One region of the Rhizobium sp. 11_C7_N12_5 genome, then DNA from elsewhere that is predicted to be linked to it. Evidence: predicted binding sites of a transcription regulator. Region 1 holds the regulator's gene; each other region holds the start of a gene.

Region 1 (5,622 bases):
AGCAGCTGACAGCCAGCGGCGCGCTGCACGAAGCTTTCAACAGCGGTCTCTTCCTCTCGGGCAACTCGAGCCGCCCCGAGGCCGCGGGTCTCGGCGTCGCGCTGATCGGCTCGCTCTATCTGATGCTGACCGTCCTCGCGCTCGCCTTGCCCGTCGGTGTCGCCGCTTCGATCTATCTGGAGGAATTCGCGCCAAAAAACCGGCTGACGGATCTGATCGAGGTCAACATCAACAATCTCGCGGCGGTGCCCTCCATCGTCTACGGCCTGCTCGGCCTTTCGGTGTTCATCAACATGATGGGGCTGCCGCGCTCTGCCTCGCTGGTCGGCGGGCTGGTGCTCAGCCTGATGACGCTGCCGATGATCATTATTGCCACGCGCTCGGCACTGCGGGCGGTACCGCCATCGATCCGCAGCGCGGCACTCGGCCTTGGCGCGTCGCGCATGCAGATGGTCTTCCATCATGTGCTCCCGCTCGCCATGCCGGGCATCCTCACGGGCACCATCCTCGGGCTGGCGCATGCGCTCGGCGAGACGGCGCCGCTGCTTCTGATCGGCATGGTCGCCTTCGTCGCCAACTATCCGGCCTCGCCGCTCGATCCTTCGACGGCGCTGCCGGTGCAGATCTACATGTGGGCGAGCGAAGCGGAGCGGGCCTTCGTCGAGAGGACCTCCGGAGCGATTATCGTGCTGCTCTTCTTCCTCGTTGCGATGAATATCGGCGCGATCCTGCTGCGGCGCCGCTTCGAACGGCGCTGGTAGGGGAGGGCGACCAAATGAACATGATGACGGAAGCCGCGGGCGAAAGAGCATTAGCCAAGAAGATGATGACGATCCCCTACAAGATGATCGGCCAGGACGTCTCGGTCTTTTACGGCGACAAGCGCGCGCTCTTCGATGTCAACCTGAACATTCGCGCCAATACGGTCACGGCACTGATCGGTCCTTCCGGCTGCGGCAAGTCCACTTTCCTGCGTTGCCTCAACCGAATGAACGACACGATCGAGACCTGCCGCATCACCGGCAAGATCACGCTCGACGATCAGGATGTTTATGACAACAGCATCGATGTCGTGGAGCTGCGCGCGCGTGTCGGCATGGTCTTCCAGAAGCCCAACCCGTTTCCGAAGTCGATCTACGAGAACGTCGCCTACGGACCACGCATCCATGGCCTGCACAGCTCGAAAGCCGATCTCGAGCATATCGTCGAGACCAGCCTGCAGAAAGCCGGTCTCTGGGGCGAGGTCAAGGATCGGCTCTATGATGCCGGCACGAGCCTGTCCGGCGGCCAACAGCAGCGTCTGTGCATCGCTCGCGCGGTCGCAGTCAGTCCAGAGGTCATCCTGATGGACGAGCCATGTTCGGCGCTCGACCCCATCGCAACCGCAAAGGTCGAGGATCTGATCCATGAGCTGCGGGAAAACTTCACCATCGTCATCGTGACGCATTCCATGCAGCAGGCAGCCCGCGTTTCGCAACGCACCGCAATGTTTCATCTCGGCCATCTGGTTGAGGAGAACGATACCGATAAAATGTTCACCAATCCCGACGATTTCCGCACGCAGGATTACATCATGGGCCGTTTTGGTTGATGATGCCGTGCGCGCGGCTCCTTTCACACAGTTCACCTTGAGGATAGAAAAATGGTCTCCACTCACATTCTCTCTGCCTATGACGAAGACCTGAAGTTCCTGACGCGCCGCATTGCGGAAATGGGCGGTCTGGCCGAGCAAATGGTCAGCGACAGCGTTCGCGCACTGGTCCAAAGCGATACCAGTCTTGCGCAGAAGGTCATTTCCGACGACGTCATTCTCGATCATGCGGAACGGGAAGTCGGCGACAAGGCGATCGTCACCATCGCCCGCCGGCAGCCGATGGCCGCCGACCTGCGCGAGATCATGGGCTCGATCCGCATCGCTTCCGATCTGGAGCGTGTCGGCGACCTCGGCAAGAACACCGCCAAGCGCGTCATCGCCGTGCAGGGCACAGGCGTTCCGCGGCGGCTTGCCCGCGGCATCGAGCATCTCTCCGAACTGGCGCTCAGCCAGCTCAAGGAAGTGCTTGACGTCTATGCCACCCGTTCGCCGGACAAGGCTGTGTCGATCCGAGAGCGCGACGAGGAAATCGACGCGATGTACACCTCGCTCTTCCGCGAGATGCTGACCTACATGATGGAAGATCCGCGCAATATCACCACCTGCACGCATCTTCTCTTCTGCGCCAAGAACATCGAGCGCATCGGCGACCATGCCACCAACATCGCCGAGACGATCTATTACATGGCGACCGGCGCCCAGCCAGAAGGCGAGCGCCCGAAGGATGATACCGCCAACACCGTTGGCGCGGTGACGGAATAATCTGGAAGCGAAGAAAAGGAGACCAGAGGCGCATGGTTCCGAGAGTTGCTGTTGTAGAAGACGAGGAAGCGCTCAGCGTTCTGCTGCGCTACAATCTCGAGGCTGAGGGCTTCGAGGTCGATACGATCCTCAGAGGCGATGAAGCCGAATTGCGTCTCCAGGAGCGCATCCCCGATCTTCTGATCCTTGACTGGATGCTCCCCGGTGTATCCGGCATCGAGCTCTGCCGCCGGCTGCGTATGCGGCCGGAGACGGAGCGCCTGCCGATCATCATGCTGACGGCCCGCGGCGAGGAAAGCGAGCGCGTGCGCGGTCTTTCCACCGGCGCGGACGATTACGTCGTCAAGCCGTTCTCGACGCCGGAGCTGATGGCCCGCGTCAAGGCGATGCTGCGGCGCGCCCGCCCGGAGGTTCTCTCCACGGTACTGCGTTGCGGCGATATCGAGCTGGATCGCGAGACCCATCGCGTTCACCGCAAGAGCCGCGAAGTGCGGCTGGGACCGACGGAATTCCGCCTGCTGGAGTTCCTGATGTCCTCGCCGGGCCGGGTCTTCTCGCGTTCGCAGCTGCTCGACGGCGTATGGGGACACGATATCTATGTCGACGAACGTACCGTCGACGTGCATGTCGGCCGCCTGCGCAAGGCGCTCAATTTCTCCAATATGCAGGATGTCATCCGCACCGTTCGCGGTGCGGGTTACTCCATGGAAGCTTGAGCGGGTACGCCCGTTCAGGCATCGACATAGCGGCGGAAACAGAAAACGGGCCTTTCGGCCCGTTTCGTTTATCTTATTCTGGAGCGGTTACGCGTTTCACCGACTCGCGTGACCGCTCTATACTATTGTTTTTACGCAATTCCGGACGGAAAACCGCTACGCACTTTTCCTGGAATTGCTCTATGGGGCATCTCAGCCGCGCGGTTGAGCTGGCCGACGCCGTTCATGCACCGGCTGGTAGGCCAGGCGCTGATGGTAGCCGCAATAGGGCGATGCATCCGGGCTCTCGTTGCCGCAGAAGTGGAAATCGTCCTTCAGCGGGTCGCCGACTGGCCATTTGCAGGTGCGTTCCGTCAGCTCGGTCAGGACGAGGCGCCGAGAGATCGGAACGACGACGTTGGCAGCCGGACGATATTGGATCTCGTTGACCGCATCGACCTCAATCTCTTCCTTGAGCATGGTCGCGCCCTGCTGGCGGGTAACCGTGCGGGTTGCGACGCGCGATGTATAATTCGATGCGCGGGGCGCCGAGGCGCCGCGCTTCGGCGTTCGGGCAGCGGTCGCCGTGCCGCCCGCCTTCGCTCGGCCCGGCAGGCTCAAGCGGTGCACCTTGCCGATGACGGCGTTACGGCTGACACCGCCCAGCTGCGCCGCGATCTGGCTGGCGCTCAACCCTTCGGACCATAGCTTTTTAAGCTTCTCGACGCGTTCGTCTGTCCAATTCATGCCCTGTCTCCGCTGTCGCGTTTCCGATGGCAGAATCCTTCACCATTGCCCCGCATAGGATCGAGGCGCGAAACGCTCTAAAATTGTGGTGACTAGTTCCGCCGCATGCAGTCTAGCAATTGGTTTTTAACCTAGTGTGAGGCTGACTCCGTGACAAGAGTCGCGGGAATCTTGAGGAATCGATTTCGAGGTTTTCCCCAACTTGCTGTCCTGGCGTGGCATTTATGCAATATGATCCGGCCAACGCATCCCGTTCGGCCTCGGCCGCTCTCTCGCACCTGCTAAATCGCCAGTTTTGTTGACATCGCGGTGCAAAACATCAATAGTGCCCACGCCGCCGCAAGGCGGCATTTTTAATTTTTTCGGACCCGTTTCATGGAAAGGAAGCGATTGGTCCTTAGGGTTGTGATCGAGGAGATACGCCATGGCCGAGACAGCGGCGCTTTATGACACCTATATGCGCGCTCCGCTGCGGTTCGAGCGAGGCGAGGGCGTCTGGTTGATCACGGAAAATGGCGAACGCTACCTCGATTTCGCGGCCGGTGTGGCAGTCAATTCGCTCGGTCATGCGCATCCCCATCTCGTGGCCGAGCTGAAGGCGCAGGCTGACAAGGTATGGCACCTGTCCAACCTCTACGAAGTGCCCGGTCAGGAGAAGCTGTCGAAGCGGCTGACGGAAGCCACATTCGCTGACAAGGTGTTCTTTACCAATTCGGGCGCCGAAGCGCTGGAATGCGCCATCAAGACGGCGCGGCGCTATCAGTTTGCCAACGGGCATCCCGAGAAGTTCCATATCATCACCTTCGAAGGTGCCTTCCACGGTCGTACCATCGCGACGATCGCTGCCGGTGGCCAGGAAAAGTATATCGAAGGCTTCGGCCCGAAGGCCCCCGGCTTCGACCAGGTGGCTTTCGGCGATCTTGATGCGGTTCGTGCCGCAATCACTGATGCGACGGCTGCGATCCTGATCGAGCCGGTGCAGGGCGAGGGCGGTATCCGCCCGGCGACCAACGAATTCCTGCGCGGTCTCCGCGATATCTGCGACGAGCACGGTCTGCTCCTGGTGCTCGATGAAGTACAGTGCGGCGTCGGCCGCACGGGCAAGCTTTTCGCCCATGAATGGGCCGGCATCAAGCCCGATATCATGGCGGTGGCCAAGGGTATCGGCGGTGGTTTCCCGCTCGGCGCATGCCTTGCAACGGCAGAGGCAGCCTCCGGCATGAAGGCCGGCACGCACGGGTCGACCTATGGCGGCAATCCGCTTGCCATGGCGGTCGGCAATGCGGTGCTCGATATCGTGCTGGCCGATGGCTTCCTGGAGCATGTGCGTGATATGGCGCTGGTCTTCCGCCAGGGCCTTGCCTCGCTCAAGGATCGCTTCCCGGATATCATCGAGGACATCCGCGGCGAAGGTCTCATGCTCGGCATCAAGGCAGCCATCCCGCAAGCGGATCTGCTGCAGGCGATCCGCGCCGAGCATCTGCTGGGTGTTCCGGCCGGCAACAATGTCGTTCGCCTGCTGCCGCCGCTGGTCGTGACCGCCGAGGAAGCGCGCGAAGGTCTTGCTCGCATCGAGCGTGCGGCCGAGCGTGTACGCGCCGCCCGCGTCAAGAAATCGGCCTAAGTTCGACGCCCGCAGTCGGGGCGTTCTTGCCCTATGCGGGCGTTATTGTTTTTTCTGGAGTACAGGTGAGGACATGGCTTCTCCGAAACACTTTCTCGATCTCTCGGCTGTAGCGGCCGCCGATCTGCGCCACATCATCGATGACGCGATCGTGCGAAAAAGGGCGTTGAAGGCGGGTACCGCCGATAAGCCGCTTGCCG
Region 2 (5,622 bases), 1.3 Mb from region 1:
CAGCGGCCTGATGGCGATCAACGGCCGCAAGGCGCTCGATCTGCTCGACCGCATCGGCAACAACAATGCCAAGGGCGAATATTATCTCACCGATCTCGTTGAAATCGCTCGTTCGCTCGGCGGCCGCGCCGTGGCGGTCGATGCGCCGGAAGTGGAGATGACCGGTTGCAACAACCGGGCCGAACTTGCCGTCATCGAGCGTCTTTGGCAGGAGCGGCGGCGTCACGAACTGATGCTGTCGGGCGTCACTATGGTTGCGCCGGAAACCGTGTTTCTCGCCTACGACACCGTGATCGGCCAGGATGCGATGATCGAACCGAACGTCGTGTTCGGTCCCGGCGCCGTCATCGAGGGAGGCGCGGTCGTTCATGCCTTCTCGCATATCGAGGGTGCGCACGTCAGCGCCGGTGCGACGGTCGGGCCGTTTGCGCGGTTGCGACCCGGCGCCGATCTCGCCGGCGGTTCCAAGGTCGGCAATTTCTGCGAGGTGAAGAACGGCAAGATCGGCGAGGGCGCCAAGGTCAATCATCTGACTTATATCGGCGACGCGACCGTCGGTGCCGGCAGCAATATCGGTGCCGGCACCATCACCTGCAACTACGATGGGGTCAACAAGTACGAGACTCATATCGGCGCCAACGCCTTCGTCGGTTCCAACTCGTCGCTCGTGGCACCTGTGCGCATCGGCGACGGCGCCTATGTCGCCTCCGGCAGCGTCATCACCGATGACGTCCCGGCGGACGCGCTGGCCTTCGGCCGGGCGCGGCAAGAGGTAAAGCCGGAGCGTGCCAAGCTGATACGCGAGAGGGCACTCGCCATCAAAGCCGCCAAGAAGGGTGGCCACTAAGCCTAAAGTAGATGGTCCCGTAACGGTTGGAAACCGAAAGTGACCATCGTGGCAATTGTGAAAACTGTTAGAATAGTTAGGACTTGCCTTCAAATTTGAGGCCAGACGGAGAGTTGTATGTGCGGCATTGTTGGGATCGTCGGAATGAAGCCTGTAGCGGGCCGTTTGGTGGATGCGCTGCGGCGCCTCGAGTACCGCGGCTACGATTCGGCCGGCGTCGCCACCATCCATGAAGGCATGATGGATCGCCGCCGCGCGGAAGGAAAGCTGTTCAATCTGGAAAGGCGGCTGGAGGCCGAACCTCTGCCCGGCACGACCGGTATCGCCCACACACGCTGGGCAACCCACGGCGTTCCGAATGAAACCAACGCCCATCCGCATTTCGTCGAAGGTGTCGCAGTCGTCCATAACGGCATCATCGAAAACTTCTCCGAGTTACGCGAGGAGCTAAAGGCCGAGGGCAAGGTGTTCGCTTCGCAGACGGATACCGAAGTCGTTGCTCATCTGCTGGCCAAGTACGTTCAGGATGGCCTCGATCCGCGTGCCGCCATGCTGAAGATGCTGAACCGCGTCACCGGCGCGTATGCTCTGGCCGTGATGTTCCAGAGCGATCCCGGCACGTTGCTGGCGGCGCGCTCAGGCCCGCCGCTCGCCGTCGGTTATGGCAGCGGGGAGATGTTCCTTGGCTCGGACGCAATCGCGCTTGCGCCGTTCACCAACGAGATTACCTATCTCGTCGACGGTGATTGCGCGATCGTCACCCGCGACGGCGCGACGATCATCGATTTCGACGGTAACGACGTGAGCAGGCCGCGGCAGGTTTCACAGGCAACCGCCTATGTGGTCGATAAGGGCAACCATCGCCACTTCATGGAAAAGGAAATCTACGAGCAGCCGGAGGTGATCTCGCACGCGCTCAGCCACTATGTCGATTTCGACAGCCATCGCGTCCGTCAGAGCGCATCGGCGATCGATTTCGGCAGCGTTTCCGGCTTGGCGATCTCCGCTTGCGGCACTGCCTATCTCGCCGGTCTGATCGGCAAATACTGGTTCGAGCGCTATGCCCGGCTTCCTGTGGAAATCGATGTAGCTTCCGAATTCCGCTACCGCGAAATGCCCTTGTCGCCCTCGCAGGCGGCGCTGTTCATCTCTCAATCCGGCGAGACGGCGGATACCCTGGCCTCGCTACGCTATTGCCGGGACAACGGACTGAAAATCGGCGCCGTTGTCAATGTCAGGGAATCGACCATCGCGCGTGAATCCGATGCCGTGTTTCCGATCCTGGCCGGCCCGGAGATCGGCGTCGCCTCGACGAAGGCCTTCACCTGCCAGCTCGCCGTCCTTGCCTCCCTCGCGATCGGAGCGGGCGTTGCCCGCGGCACGGTGAGCGCCAAGGAGGAAGAGGACATGGTGCGCCACCTGGTCGAGATGCCTCGCATCATGGCGCGCGTGCTGAACATCATTCAGCCGCAGATGGAAAGCCTCGCGCGAGAGATATCCAAGTTCAAGGACGTGCTCTATCTCGGCCGTGGCACCAGCTTCCCGCTTGCCATGGAGGGGGCGCTGAAGCTGAAGGAGATCTCCTACATCCATGCCGAAGGCTACGCGGCCGGCGAGCTGAAGCACGGGCCGATCGCGCTGATCGATGAGAACATGCCCGTCATCGTCATCGCGCCCTTTGACCGCTTTTTCGACAAGACCGTTTCCAACATGCAGGAAGTGGCAGCGCGAGGCGGCCGGATCATCTTCATCACCGACGATGCGGGTGCCGCCGCATCGACGCTGCCGACCATGGCGACCATCATTCTGCCTGTTGTTGACGAAATCATCGCCCCGATCATCTTCTCGCTGCCGATCCAATTGCTGGCCTACCATACAGCGGTCTTCATGGGCACGGACGTCGATCAGCCGCGCAACCTCGCCAAATCGGTGACGGTAGAGTAGGCCTCACTTCCTTTCATTCATCCTGCGGTCACGTCGTCGTGAGCCGGCCGCCTGTTCGGTGCGCCGGCGGGACTGGCGGGTTGTATGCCGCGCCAATTTCTGGCACGCTTCTTGAAGGAGATGGTGGGGGAGAATTTGCCTGATAAAGGTGGGCGGCGGAACGGAGTTTTCGAACGGCGAATGACTGAAAAACTCATCAAAATGTCCGTGCCGACGCGGATCAGAAACAACTTCCTGGCCGGCCTGATCATCTGCGCTCCGATCGCCATCACGCTCTGGCTCACATGGTCAGTCGTGCATTGGGCGGATAGTTGGGTGCGGCCCTACATCCCGGCGCGTTACGACCCTGAAAGCTATCTGAATTTCGCCGTCCCCGGCACTGGCCTGGTGATCGCGATGATCTTCATCACGGTTGTCGGTTTCCTGGCCAAAAACCTGATCGGGCAGAGCATCGTCCGCTTTGGCGAGTCGATCGTCACTCGCGTTCCGCTCGTGCGAAGCATCTACAAGAGCGTCAAGCAGATCTTCGAGACCGTGCTGAAGGAACAGGGCACGTCGTTCAAGAAGGTGGGGCTGATCGAATATCCAAGCCCGGGCCTCTGGTCCATGGTTTTCATATCGACCGACGCCAAGGGCGAGATTGCTTCGAAATTCAACGCCATGGGCCAGGATATGGTTGCGGTTTTCCTGCCGCCGACACCGGTGCCGACAGCCGGGTTCCTGGTTTTCGTGCCGCGTGAAAAGATTACGATTCTCGACATGAGCCCCGAGGATGGCGCCAAGCTTCTGATTTCCGGCGGTCTGGTTTCGCCCGAATACAAGGAAGAGCTGGTCGCGATGAAGGGGCCGCGCACCTCGGTTCCGATGAAGTCTCTCACCTAGAAATCGCTCTTTCCGCTATTGTCGACAGCCTATTCTCGCGCCCTGCGCGAATTGTCATGTCTCTATCATGTTGACGTCTTAGATCGTCCTTGGGATAGGCAATGGGTATCTCACTATCGAATGTTCGGGACGCATGTGCCGGACACTATCTTCGATACGGCTTCCATCAAGCCGCGGATGGATACCGTTGCCTCCATACGGTTTTTCATCAGGAGGATATTTTTTTGAGAGACTCACGTTCAAGGACATTGCCGCTGCTGTCTGCAGCGCTTGCCACATTCATTTTCACAACACCGCTAGTAGTACATGCCGAAAGTTCCGTAGCGGTCGCAGGCACGACGCTCGTCAACAAGGGACGTGTTGCCGTGGGCCGTATTCCGGCCAACCAGCGCGACAAGTTCGGCGAGACCTTCGGCTCTGGCTCGGGCATGTCCATCGACGCCAAGAGCTGGACCCGCAATGCTGACGGTACCTACAAGGGATCGCTGTGGCTGCTGCCGGACCGTGGCTACAATGTCGCCGGCACCACGGATTATCGCGCGCGTCTCAACACCATCGATATTCAGCTGACGCCGGTTGCTCCCGGCGCTACGCCGCCGGCCGGCAAGGAGCAGTTGGGTGTCGAAGCCAAGCTCGCAGATACGCTGCTGTTGAAAGACAATAAAGGCAACGAAACCACCGGCCTTGACCCCGCCAACGGCGTCCGACAAGCAGAAGGCGGCATGCCGCTTTTGCCGCTGGCACCGAACGGCAAGGTCTCGCTCGACAACGAAGCCATTGCCCGGCTGCCAGATGGCTCAATGTTCATCAGCGATGAATACGGTCCCTATATCTACCGCTTCTCGGCGGATGGGCGGATGATCTCGGCCACGGCACCGCCGGCGGCGTTTCTGCCGATGCGCCACGGCACCGTGAATTTTTCCTCGAATAATCCGGGTCCCGGCGAATCCGCTCCCGATCCGAAGGATCCGACAAGTGGGCGCCAGAACAACCAGGGCTTCGAGGGCATGTCCCTGACCCCGGACGGTAAGTTCCTCATCGCGGTGCTCCAGTCTGCGACGCGCCAGGATGGTGGCGATTCCAGTTCGACCAGGCAGAACACGCGCGCCCTGCTTTACGATGCTGCTGATCTCGACCACCTGAAACTCGTGCACGAATACGTCGTGCCTTTGCCGGTCTTCACCAACGACAAGGGCAAGACGTCCGTCGCCGCCCAGAGCGAAATCGTGGCGCTTTCGCCGACGAGCTTCCTGATGCTCGCTCGCGATAGCAACAATGGCTACGGCCAGAAGGGCGATAAGTCGATCTATCGCAACATCGTCGCCGTCGATGTGTCTGCCGCCACCGATATTGCCGGCGGCAAATTCGACGGCGACACAGCTGTCGCTCCGAAGGGTGTTCTTGATCCCTCGGTCAAGCCCGCTGTCCTCAGCCAGTTCATCGACATCAACGACACCGCCGATCTCGCTCGCTTCGGCCTTCACAACGGCACTCCGAACGATCGCAACAATCTATCGGAAAAGTGGGAAGCCATGTCGCTTGCCAGCGTCCAGGATCCGAAGCTGCCGGATGATTACTTCCTGTTCGTCGCCAACGACAACGACTTCATCACCCAGGACGGTTTCCAGGTGGGAGCCGCCTACAAGGATGACAGCGGCGCCGACGTCGACACCATGTTCCAGGTGTTTCAGGTGACCATTCCCGGTCTCTCTGCCAAGTAAGCCATTTGAAAAAGGGGTGGACGCGGTTAGCGCGTCCCCCATTCAGCCCGCACGCAGGAACCGGATCGCCTCGTCGCGGCGGAAGAGATAGAGCAGGGTGCGTACCGCCATGCCGCGCTCGCCGGTTAATTCCGGATCGCGCTCGATAATATAGGCGGCATCCTTGCGGGCGATTTCCAGAAGATCGGCATGGGCTTCGAGACTGGCGATGCGAAAGCCCGGCGTACC
Region 3 (5,622 bases), 1.5 Mb from region 1:
GACCTGCCTAGGCGTGCCGCCTTCGGCCGGCAGCACATAGATGCAGGATTTGCCATGCTCCGTCTTGTCGGAAATCGCGATCAGCGATCCGTCGGGAGAAATCCCATGATCGTTGTTGCACTGCGTGGCGAAGCCGGTATCGACGCGAACGATCTTGCCAACGCCACCCAACGGCAGCCGGTAAAGCAGACCGTCGCCGTTCAGCAGCAAATAGCGTCCGTCAGGCGAATAGTTCGGCGCCTCGATCAGCTGGTCCGTCTGGAAGACCACCCGGTTCGCACCCGTGCGGATATTGTAGATCTCGACCGAGCTGCGCATACTTTCCCCTTTAACGCCGGCGTTGCGATCAGCGATCGCGGAACCGGTTGGTGATCGGATAGCGGCGATCACGACCAAAATTCTTCTTGGTGATCTTCACGCCCGGAGCCGACTGGCGGCGCTTGTACTCGGCGAGATAAAGCAGATGCTCGATGCGATGAACCGTCGCGACATCATGTCCGCGCGCCACGATCTCTTCGACCGACATTTCCTTTTCCACCAGGCATTCGAGGATATCGTCGAGCACCGGATAGGGCGGAAGCGAATCCTGGTCTGTCTGGTTCGGCCTCAGTTCAGCCGAAGGCGCCTTGTCGATAATGTTGTAGGGGATCACCTCGCCTGAAGGGCCGAGCGCGCCCGGCGGCACATGCAGGTTGCGCCAGCGAGACAACGCATAGACCTGCATCTTGTAGAGATCCTTGATGGGATTGAAGCCACCGTTCATGTCACCATAGAGCGTGGCATATCCAACGGACATTTCCGACTTGTTGCCCGTCGTCACCACCATCGAGCCAAATTTGTTGGAGATCGCCATCAGGATAGTGCCGCGAGCACGGCTCTGCAGATTTTCCTCGGTGATGCCGCTTTCCGTACCTTCGAACAGATCGGACAAGGCCGTCGTGAAGCCGGTGACAGGATCCTCGATCGGCACGATATCGTAGCGGCAGCCGAGCGCCTTGGCGCAATCCGCCGCATCCTTCAAAGAATCCTCTGAGGTATAGCGATAGGGCAGCATGACGGTGCGTACGCGCTCCTCTCCGAGCGCATCCACCGCAATCGCCGCGCAGATCGCCGAGTCGATACCGCCGGACAGGCCAAGCACGACCGACTTGAAGCCGTTCTTGTTCACGTAGTCGCGGAAGCCCAGCAGGCAGGCGCGGTAATCGGCCTCCTCGCCTTCCGGAATATGCGCCATCGGTCCTTCGGCGCAATGCCAGACGTCGCCGTTCTTCTTCCAGGTGGTGACTGCCAGCGCGGTCTCGAACTGGCTCATCTGGAACGCCAGCGTCTTGTCGGCATTGAATCCGAAGCTCGCGCCGTCGAAAACCAATTCGTCCTGACCGCCGACTTGGGCGGCATAAACAAGCGGCAAGCCTGACTCGATCACCTGCCGCAATGCAACCTGGTGACGGACATCCACCTTGCCGCGATAGTAAGGCGAACCGTTCGGGACCAGCAGGATTTCCGCACCGCTCTCGGCCAGCGTTTCGCAGATGCCGAGATCGTTCCAGATCTCCTCGCAAATCGGTATGCCAAGGCGGACGCCGCGAAAATTGACAGGCCCCGCGATGGTCCCTTCGTCGAAAACCCGCTTCTCGTCGAACTCGCCGTAGTTCGGCAAATCGACCTTGTCCCTGATGAAGATGACTTTACCGCCATCGAGCACGGCCACGGAATTGTAGCGGCCGGTGTCGTCCTGCCGTGGGACACCGACGACGACGCCTGGCCCGCCATCGGCGGTATCGGCGGCGAGACTTTCAACGGCTTTCCAGCAAGCGCGGATGAAGGCCGGCTTCAGCACCAGATCCTCCGGCGGATAGCCGGAAATGAACAATTCCGTCAACATCAGGAGCTGCGCGCCTTCGCGCGCCGCCTCGGCCCGCGCCTCGCGCGCCTTGGCCAGGTTGCCGGAAACGTCGCCGACCGTCGGATTGAGCTGCGCGACGGCGATACGGATGGTCTGAGTGATCGGGCTTTGCTCTGTCATGCCATACATTTAGCGATGGCATTCTTCTTCCGCAACCGCCTTCGTTCACCTGCAGGTATCAAAGATCGCACTACGCGCATAGGCGGTATTTTTACCCGGAAAACTACCAGGTCAGCCTTGCGGTTCATCCAGAATTCATGACAGAAACGTGACAATTATATGAATACCCTATAACATTCGGAGAAACCCTTGGTCGATCTGGTCATCGGTTCCGCTTTGGCGGGCAGGCTCGTTCTTTTCCAGAAAATCGGCGCAGCGAGGCAGAAATCAGCCGTCCTGCGCCAAGTTCTGAGCCTTACTCTGACCTTGCTGCTCGCACTGTCGATCGTCATTGCCGTCGAATGGATTGTGCGCGGTGAGTTTTCGACCGTCCCGTCCTATCTCTTTTCTCCGTCTCGCCCCGGCTTCACCACCATCGGCATCGTCATGCTGACTATGCTCATTTTGGATGCGGCTCTCGGCCGAGCGCATCTATCGGTCTTGATCGTCGCACCGCTGCTGTTGGTTCCGGCGTTCATCTCCAGCCAGAAGCAGAACTATCTCTCCGATCCGCTCTATCCGTCTGATTTCCTGTTTGCACGACAGATCATGGAATTGATGCCTGTGATGGTGCGCGATCGGCCGTGGACCGCCGCGGCACTCGCCATCGGCGTCATTGCGTCCCTCGCCGCCCTCGCCTTTCTGTGGCGCCATGCCTGGCAACACGCCGCCGCGCTATCGCAAAAGGCGCGCATGACCAGGCTGTCGGTATGCCTGCCGCTTGCGGCGCTGTTCGTTTCGCAGATGGACCCGACGCAATATTCCTCCATCCGTGAGAAACTGCGCATCATCCCGATCGTCTGGGATCAGAAGGAAAACTACAGCTACAACGGCTTCGTCATCGCCTTCTCGCTCAACCTGCCGATGGCCGATGTCAAATCCCCGGCGGGCTACGGACCGGATGCGATCGATGCTATTCCGGCGAGAAACTACGACTATCTCTCCGGTCCGCGCGAGAAGCCTGACGTCATCATGCTGATGAGCGAATCCCTCTGGGATCCGACCCGGCTGTCCAATGTCGCCTTTACGCCCGATCCGATGCCGACGATCCGCGCCAGGCAATCCGGTTACGTCTTTTCGCCTGAGTTCGGCGGCATGACCGCCAATGTCGAATTCGAGGCGCTGACGGGCTTTTCCAATGCCTTCCTGCCCTATGGCAGCATCCCCTATCAGCAATATGTGCGCCGGCCCATGCCGTCGCTTGCCACCTTCTTCCGCGGCGAAGGCTATGCGGCACGCGCGCTCCACCCCTTCAGCGGCTGGTTCTGGAATCGCAACGAAGTCTACAAGGCTTTTGGCTTCGAGGAGTTCCACACCGATGAAACCCTACCGCCGATGGAGAGACGCGGCATGTTCGCCGCCGACGATTCCCTGATGAAGGAAATCATGCGCGAGGGAGACGAAGCCGATCAGCCATTCTTCTTCTTCGCTGTCACTCTTCAGGGACATGGCCCTTACGAACCCAATCGCTTTGCACAGAATACCGTCGATATCACCGGCAACCTGAACGACGACGATCTTGCAACGCTCGCCACCTATGCGCAGGGCGTTCGGGAATCCGATGACAGTCTGAAGATGCTGATGGACTGGGCTGAAAAGCGTGACCGTGAAACCATCATCGTCCTCTGGGGCGATCACCTGCCGCCGCTCGGCAGCGCCTATCCGAACACCGGCTACATGCCCCAGCAGGTGGCGACGCGAAAGGCACCGCTCGACGTTATGAAGCAGGAGCACGAAACGCCGCTGGTCATCTGGTCGAGCAAGAATGGCGTACGCAAGGATATCGGCACGATCAGCCCGTCGCAACTGCCCTATCACGTGTTGAAAACAGCCGGATATGAACATCCCTTCTACACTGGCTTCCTCGGCCGCGTGCAGAAGAAATACACCATCGTCGACCGTTATCAGCTCGCGACGCGCGACAACGAGGCTTTCCCGGACTGGGCGCGCAACGAGCAGCACCTCGATCCGACGGTGCGCGACTATCGCCATCTGCAGCACGACATCATGTTCGGACGGGAATACGGATTGGACCGCTTCTTCCCGTCGCATAGCTGGCTGGTCAGCCAAGGGAGTTAGCGGATCGAACACAATGGTCGAGCCGAACACGCAAGGTTGGATTCGATCCACCATGCTGCAACCCTTTTCGCGTTGCATTTTCGTTGGGCAGTCGAATACTTGGCGCTCAAAGACGATCAAGCCCCCGGAGTATCCTCATGTACAATCTGCCAAATTTCGTCCACCAGCATTTCGACAAGACGGCCGAAGAGCTGGGCGAGACAGAAAAGCGCGTGCTCAAGAAAGCGCATGAGCGCAAGATCGTCTCGACCGATATCAACGCGGCCTTCTCCGCCAATGCGTCCTATGGCGAACGCCTCGCCGACGGCATCGCCCGTGTTGGAGGCTCCTGGGCCTTCATCGTCTGCTTCCTGCTGTTCCTGGTCTTCTGGTGTGTCGTCAACACCATCGTACTCCTCACCCGCGCCTTCGATCCCTACCCTTTCATCTTCCTCAACCTCGTCCTCTCCATGATCGCCGCCATCCAAGCGCCGATCATCATGATGTCCCAGAACCGCCAGACCGAACGGGATCGCTTCGAAGCAGCCAAGGACTATGAGGTCAATCTCAAGGCAGAACTCGAAGTCCTCTCGCTGCACCAGAAAATCGACATGCAGGTGCTGACGGAGCTTTCGGCATTGCGCGAGGAATTCTCTTCACTCAGGAAGAGAATTGAGGAAAAAAGCAGCGGAGTCTCAAATAATTAAGACTTTCAGTGCCGCCTAAAAGATAGTATATTTCTCCCCAATCATAGTATTTTTCCACGAATATTAAGTTCCGCCTGTGCGACGAATATAAGTGAAATCTCTGTATATTTGCAGAGATTTCATTCCCGAACGCGATCACCGAGCGAGGCCGCTGATGCCAGGTTACCGCACGAAATTTCGCAGTTTCTTTGTGGGCGCGTTTTCGACGACGATAGTTTTTGCCGCCCCGGTCTATGGTGTCTTGGCGGATGAGTGCCCCAGCAAGATCATAAAATCCCATCAACTCGGCGATGTCGCGTTCGAAACCTCCAGCCGCGTCTACCGGGATGCAAATGTTGAAGTCTATGAAAGCTGCGTGAAAAACGACGGCGACAAGGATCTCTGGATAGACTGGAAAATTCCAGGTCCGAAAAGCTATGTGGTTCCTGGCGAAGCGGTGCCTTCCGCGAGAACCTTCGTAACGCGGCAGACAATCGACGCCCACTCCTGCCTTGAATATGGGCCGCTCTCCCAAACATTGGTGGATCCCTATCTTGGCCACGGCAGCGATAGCGCGCAAATGCAAAAGCAGGAGGCGCAGGGTTGCCGGCCAAGCCCGACGAGCGTCGGAGATAGAATCCTCGAAAAAATCCCCGACTACATGGACACGTTCTTCAAACTCTTCGTTCCCTCAGATAACGAAACGCCTCACGAAACGATGCTCAAGGTCGAGGGAAAGACATCAACCCTCCTGGATGGCGAAGCCTACCGGCAGAAGATAGTCTACATGGTTTCCCGCATTGAGGGCCGTAA
Region 4 (5,622 bases), 2.0 Mb from region 1:
TCCTCGTAGGCCTCCTGCGCTGTCGCGAAGCCGGCCTTGTAGACGCCGTTGTTGACAGTGTCGTAGACGATCTCGTTCAGCGCATCGATGTCCGATCGCAGGTCTGCGGGATAGAAATCCTCCCTTGATCCGGTCAACGCATCGAAGGCGCTGTTGAACATGCGGATGATTTCGGCTGACTCATTGTTGACGATCGTGCCGGTCCGCTTGTCCCAGAGAACGGGGACCGTCACACGACCGGAATAGTGCGGATCGGCCTTGACGTAGATTTCCCAAAGCGCCTTGGCGCCGAAAAGGGGATCGAGCGTCCCTCCGTCTTTCCCTTTGAATTCCCAGCCGTTTTCCAGCATCAACGGATCGACGATCGAGACCGGGATCAGATCCTCGAGCTTCTTCAGCCTGCGGAAGATCAGGGTGCGGTGCGCCCAGGGGCAGGCAAGCGAAACGTAGAGATGGTAGCGTCCGGCCTCGGCCTTGAAGCCTCCGGTTCCAGTCGGGCCGGGTGTGCCGTCCGGGGTGATCCAGTTACGGAACTGCGATGCGGCCCGCTTGAAATGGCCCTTTGTCCCCTTGGTGTCGTACCAGACGTCGTGCCAGACGCCGTCAACCAACATGCCCATTGTTCTGTCCTTTCGGAAATGCTGCTGCGAACTTAACCTCGAAGATACGGCATGCCGACCGAATTTCGAGACGATAAACGATGAACACTGCGTTGCTGGCATGATCGGCAGGCATCGGAGGCGTTCCACTTGGGTCACATCATCGTGCAGACACGATCAGCGTCAACAAGCAGCGGCCCGCATTTTACATTGGACGCGCCGGATATTTCCTGCTATCGGGCTTGTCACACTTTGAGGACCGCTTGTCATGAAAGTCACCAGAAGCCTGCGACGACGCCGATGATCCCGAACGCTCGATGAGCGCCTTCGAGAACAATTCCGTCTGTCTATATGGTTTCCTTGGTCTAATGTACAAGCACGATCTGGTCTACCTCACTGAGGATGCGTCGCACGACGCTGTCATCGAACTCATCAACGAAGAAGCATTTGGTCCCGGCCGGTTCACCCGTGCCGCTGCACGGATTCGCGAGCAGGGGCCGCATGATCGCACGCTGTCCTTCATCTGCGCCGACGACGGAGAAACGATCGCCTCCGTGCGCATGACGCCGGTGCTTGCCGGCTCGGTCAAGGGGCATCTGCTTGGGCCGCTCGCGGTCCGGCCCTCGCACAAGAACCAGGGTATCGGCCGAGAACTCGTGCGGATTGCTGTCGAAGCCGCCAAACGCAAGGGGTCGGAAGCGGTCATCCTTGTCGGCGACCCGCCCTATTACGGCCCGCTCGGCTTCGAAAAGGTCGCTTATAACGCCCTGACGTTTCCGGGTCCGGTCGATCCCAACCGCGTTCTGGTCGTGTCGATTGCCGCCGACACGCATGAGCGGCTGCATGGTTCGATCGTCTGGCGTGACGGTTCTGTTCCGGCCGTTATTGCCGAAGACGAAGATGCGAATGAGATGGTGCCGCTGACCGCAATTGCGGTCTAGCGGCCGTATCATTTATAGCTGTACCTAAGCCCGTGGCTCTCGCATTCCGACGCCCGGTCATTTTTCATCGACCTGTCATATAGCCAACCTAAGAGTTTTCCTCGCCCTATTCCGGGCGATTGCTAAACTTTGGGGGTAAAGCAATGACAGGAAATCTCACACAGAAAGACATATTCCCGACCAGTCAGCTCGAAGAAGCCGACGGGGAGGGGCAAAACTGCACCGACAATCCGACGATGGGGGAAATCATCAGTCGTCGTTTTTCGCGCCGTGGCTTCCTGCAAGGGTCGCTCGCCGTTTCCGCCATCGCTGCAACGGTGGGGCCCGTTGCTTTGATGAGCGCTGAAAAGGCACGCGCAGCCGGCGGTTCCGCCTTCATTTTCAAGGAGATCGAAGCCGGTGTCGATGCCGATCATCATGTCGCGGAAGGTTATGATGCGAATGTCCTGCTGCGCTGGGGCGATGCGGTTTTCGCTGACTCACCTGCCTTCGATCCGAAGAACCAGACGGCAGAAGCACAGCGCCGCCAGTTCGGCTACAACAACGACTATGTCGGCTATATCCCGCTCGGCGGCTCGTCCGAGCACGGTCTGCTGGTCGTCAATCACGAATACACCAATCCGCACCTGATGTTTCCGGGCCTGGTGACCGTTGCGGACGGCAAGATCAAGCAGGCACCGCTGAGCAAGGAGCAGGTGGATATCGAAATGGCAGCCCATGGCGGCACCATTGTCGAGATCCGCAAGGTCGACGGCAAATGGCAGGTCGTGCCTGATGGCAAGTACAACCGTCGCATCACGACCATGACCGAGATGCAGCTCACCGGCCCGGCAGCGGGCGACGAGCGGCTGAAGACGGTGGCAGACGCCAGCGGCAAGAAGGTGGTCGGCACGCTCAACAACTGTGCCGGCGGCGTAACGCCCTGGGGCACCTACATCATGGCCGAGGAAAACTTCCACGGCTATTTCTCCGGCAAGCTGCCCGAGGGCCACAAGGAGGCCGCCAACTACAAGCGCTACGGCGTGCCGGAAGGCGGATATGAGTGGGCGAACTTCCACGACCGCTTCGACCTCGGCAAGGAACCGAACGAGCCCAACCGCTTTGGCTGGATCGTCGAAGTCGACGCCTTTGATCCGCAGTCGGTACCGAAGAAGCGCACGGCGCTCGGACGCTTCAAGCACGAGGGCGCTGCCAACATCATCTCGAAGGATGGCCGCGTGGTCTTCTATCTCGGCGATGACGAACGCTTCGACTATGTCTACAAGTTCGTGACCGCTGCTGCCTATAACGAGGCTGACCGCGCCGCCAACCTCGACTTGCTCGACAACGGCACGCTCTATGTCGCCAAGTTCGCCGACGACGGCGCGCTGCAATGGCTGCCGCTGACGTTCGGACAGGGTCCGCTGACGACGGAAAACGGCTTTACGAGCCAGGCTGACGTGCTGATCGAAACCCGCCACGCCGGTGATCTGCTCGGGGCGACGAAGATGGACCGCCCGGAGGACATCGAACCCAATGCCGTCAACGGCAAGGTCTATGTGATGCTGACCAACAATACCAAGCGCAAGGCGGAACAGGTGAATACCGCCAACCCACGCGCCGACAACGCCTTTGGTCACATCATCGAAATCAGCGAGGACGGCGGCGCATTCTCAGCGACGTCAGGCAAATGGGAAGTGCTGCTGAAGTGCGGCGATCCTTCCGTCGCCGCTGTCGGCGCATCCTTCTCCACCGACACGACGAAGAACGGCTGGTTCGGCATGCCGGACAACTGTTCGATCGACGCTGCCGGGCGTCTCTGGGTAGCGACCGACGGCAACAGCAACAAGGCGACCGGCCGTACCGATGGTCTCTGGGCCGTCGATACGGAAGGCGCTGCGCGTGCGACCTCGAAGTTGTTCTATCGCGTGCCTGTCGGTGCCGAACTTTGCGGCCCGCTTTTCCTGCCGGATGACCAGACGGCCTTCGTTGCCGTGCAGCACCCGGGCGATGGTGGCGATGACTGGTCCGGTCACGGCCGTCCGTCCTACTACGAGGACCTGTCGACGCGCTGGCCGGACTTCAAGCCGGACATGCCTGTCCGTCCGGCTGTCGTGGCCATCACCAAGGCCGGCGGCGGCAAGATCGCCGTCTAAGGTTTTGCAATAGAAGCGAAAACCGTCGCCCCGCTGTCATCAGCGGGGCGATAGCTTTTTCTGCAGGAAGAAACGGCTGCGGCCGGTGGGAAATTCCGGCAATTCGCCGAAGATGACATAGCCCTGCCGTTGATAGGCGCGCAGCGCCTGCGGATTGAAGGTGTCGATCCAAGCGCCTTGGCAGCCGCGGGCCATTGCTTCCGCTTCCGCCGCTTCGAGCAGCTTTCCGGCCATGCCCTGACCGCGCAGCGTTTCCGGCACGAACAGCCATGCGGTGAACAACCAGCCCCAGGCCGTGTAGCCCGAAACGCCGCCGATAGTCTTGCCGCTTTCGTCGCGGATCAGCACGGCGAGCGGGCGGCGTTTGGAGGGGCCGACATCGGCGGCGTTAAAGGCGGTCAGACCCTCGCTGATTGCAGCAAGTTCGCTTTCGGAGGGGGTATCGGTCACATCGAGGTGCGTCATCGCATTCACCGTCCTTCGCGCCACCAGGTGGCGGAGAAGGCAAAGAGCAGGGCGGCAAGACCCGCAAAGCCTGCGAACAGGGGCAGGGAATTGATCCCCTTCAGCACGGTTTCGTCGGTCATGCGGATGGTCAGGCGCTGGCCGTCGGCAACACGGACGGCACCGCGAACAGGCAGGACCTGTGGAACCGTGACGCCACCATTGGCGCCGGCGATACGGGTGACGAGACCCTTGGTCTTTTGCGCCAAAGGCTTCAGAGTCTCGGTGGTCGAGATCATTGCCTTGAACTCAGGAGCGTCGATCGCGCCGATATGGACGAGCGTCGAGAGACTGCCATTGGCGATCTGGTAAAGCCCAATCTCGTCCATGTGCTTCTCGGCCTGATAGAGGCCCGGCTGCGTCCGCTTCAGTTGCAATGTCTGCGTCTTGCCGGAGGGCGATTTGATCGTGGCCGGGCCGGGGTCGTCGCCGACGGTCTGGCGAGTCACCTCCAGCGTACGGCCGGCGGCGTTTGCCGTCAGTGCTTCTTCTTCCAGCGCCGGCTCCTTCAGCAGCCAGTGGGCAATGCGTCGGTAGAGCGACACATGCGGGCCGCCGCCTTCGAAGCCGCGTGCCCAGAGCCAGCCCTCATCGGAGAGCAGCATGGCGACGCGGCCCTGACCGACACGGTTGAGCACCAGCAACGGGCTGTTGTCGGCGCCGACCATTACGGTCTGCCCCTGCGGCTTTTCGACATCGACGCTGCGGAACCAGCGGCCCCAATGCGGCGGCTCGGTGTCGGATCCGTCGAGGCCGCGCGTTACCGGATGCTTGCGACCCTGCTCCGAAAGGCGCGGATAGAAGGGCTTCTCGATCATCTGGCCGGTCGGCTCTGCCGGCAGCACTGAGGCGAGCGGGGTGAGCGCGATCGAATTGCCGGCTGCGTGTTCGGGGCCGGCTGCGACGAGCAACGCGCCGCCGTTTTCGACGTACTGCGCCATGTAGTCATAATAGATCGTCGGCAGGACGTTCTGACGGTCCTGGTAACGGTCGAAGATGATCAGGTCGAAAGAGCTGATCTTGTCGACGAAGAGTTCGCGCGTCGGGAAGGCGATCAGCGACAGTTCGTTGATCGGCGTGCCGTCCTGCTTGTCCGGCGGGCGAAGAATGGTGAAGTGCACGAGATCGACGGAGGCGTCGGATTTCAACAGATTGCGCCACGCGCGTTCACCGGCATGCGGCTCGCCGGAGACGAGCAGCACGCGCATGTTCTGGCGAATGCCCTCGATCAGCTGGACCGTGCGGTTGTTGATGGGTGTGACCTCGCCCGGCACTTCGGCCACGGAGAATTCGAGGACATTGTTGCCGGCGCGCGGCACCTTGAAGCTGAAGGGCGTATCCTGGCCCGGCGTTGCCTGCAGCGTCGCGATCTCGTCGCCATTCATCTTTGCGGTCACGGCAGCGGTGCCGCCCGGGCTTTTGCCGTCGTCGACGACACGTAGG

The links. Region 1 encodes PhoB, which activates phosphate uptake and scavenging genes when phosphate is short. Its sites were predicted from a motif close to TGTCATNNANCTGTCAT; they were not measured.
Region 2: a site for PhoB is predicted at 3,726-3,742, ahead of AB8B29_RS06975 (esterase-like activity of phytase family protein). Genes of this name have one in related genera too.
Region 3: a site for PhoB is predicted at 2,164-2,180, ahead of AB8B29_RS08250 (LTA synthase family protein). Genes of this name have one in related genera too.
Region 4: a site for PhoB is predicted at 1,603-1,619, ahead of AB8B29_RS10460 (PhoX family protein). Genes of this name have one in related genera too.

The regions. Positions count from the first base shown of each region.
Region 1 covers NZ_JBPWPY010000001.1:124,865-130,486, forward strand. The annotation lists gene pstA (phosphate ABC transporter permease PstA) at 1-761, shown strand, start outside; gene pstB (phosphate ABC transporter ATP-binding protein PstB) at 776-1,591, shown strand; gene phoU (phosphate signaling complex protein PhoU) at 1,643-2,356, shown strand; gene phoB (phosphate regulon transcriptional regulator PhoB) at 2,389-3,072, shown strand; gene AB8B29_RS00655 (GcrA family cell cycle regulator) at 3,265-3,798, opposite strand; gene AB8B29_RS00660 (aspartate aminotransferase family protein) at 4,223-5,422, shown strand; gene argF (ornithine carbamoyltransferase) at 5,496-5,622, shown strand, end outside.
Region 2 covers NZ_JBPWPY010000001.1:1,389,451-1,395,072, forward strand. The annotation lists gene glmU (bifunctional UDP-N-acetylglucosamine diphosphorylase/glucosamine-1-phosphate N-acetyltransferase GlmU) at 1-847, shown strand, start outside; gene glmS (glutamine--fructose-6-phosphate transaminase (isomerizing)) at 965-2,791, shown strand; gene AB8B29_RS06970 (DUF502 domain-containing protein) at 2,972-3,673, shown strand; gene AB8B29_RS06975 (esterase-like activity of phytase family protein) at 3,898-5,394, shown strand; gene recG (ATP-dependent DNA helicase RecG) at 5,437-5,622, opposite strand, start outside.
Region 3 covers NZ_JBPWPY010000001.1:1,655,623-1,661,244, forward strand. The annotation lists gene AB8B29_RS08240 (TolB family protein) at 1-318, opposite strand, end outside; gene AB8B29_RS08245 (NAD+ synthase) at 347-2,026, opposite strand; gene AB8B29_RS08250 (LTA synthase family protein) at 2,216-4,144, shown strand; gene AB8B29_RS08255 (DUF1003 domain-containing protein) at 4,282-4,830, shown strand; gene AB8B29_RS08260 (hypothetical protein) at 4,985-5,622, shown strand, end outside.
Region 4 covers NZ_JBPWPY010000001.1:2,119,019-2,124,640, reverse strand. The annotation lists gene AB8B29_RS10470 (glutathione S-transferase family protein) at 1-620, opposite strand, end outside; gene AB8B29_RS10465 (GNAT family N-acetyltransferase) at 968-1,540, shown strand; gene AB8B29_RS10460 (PhoX family protein) at 1,684-3,675, shown strand; gene AB8B29_RS10455 (GNAT family N-acetyltransferase) at 3,715-4,140, opposite strand; gene AB8B29_RS10450 (membrane protein) at 4,146-5,622, opposite strand, start outside.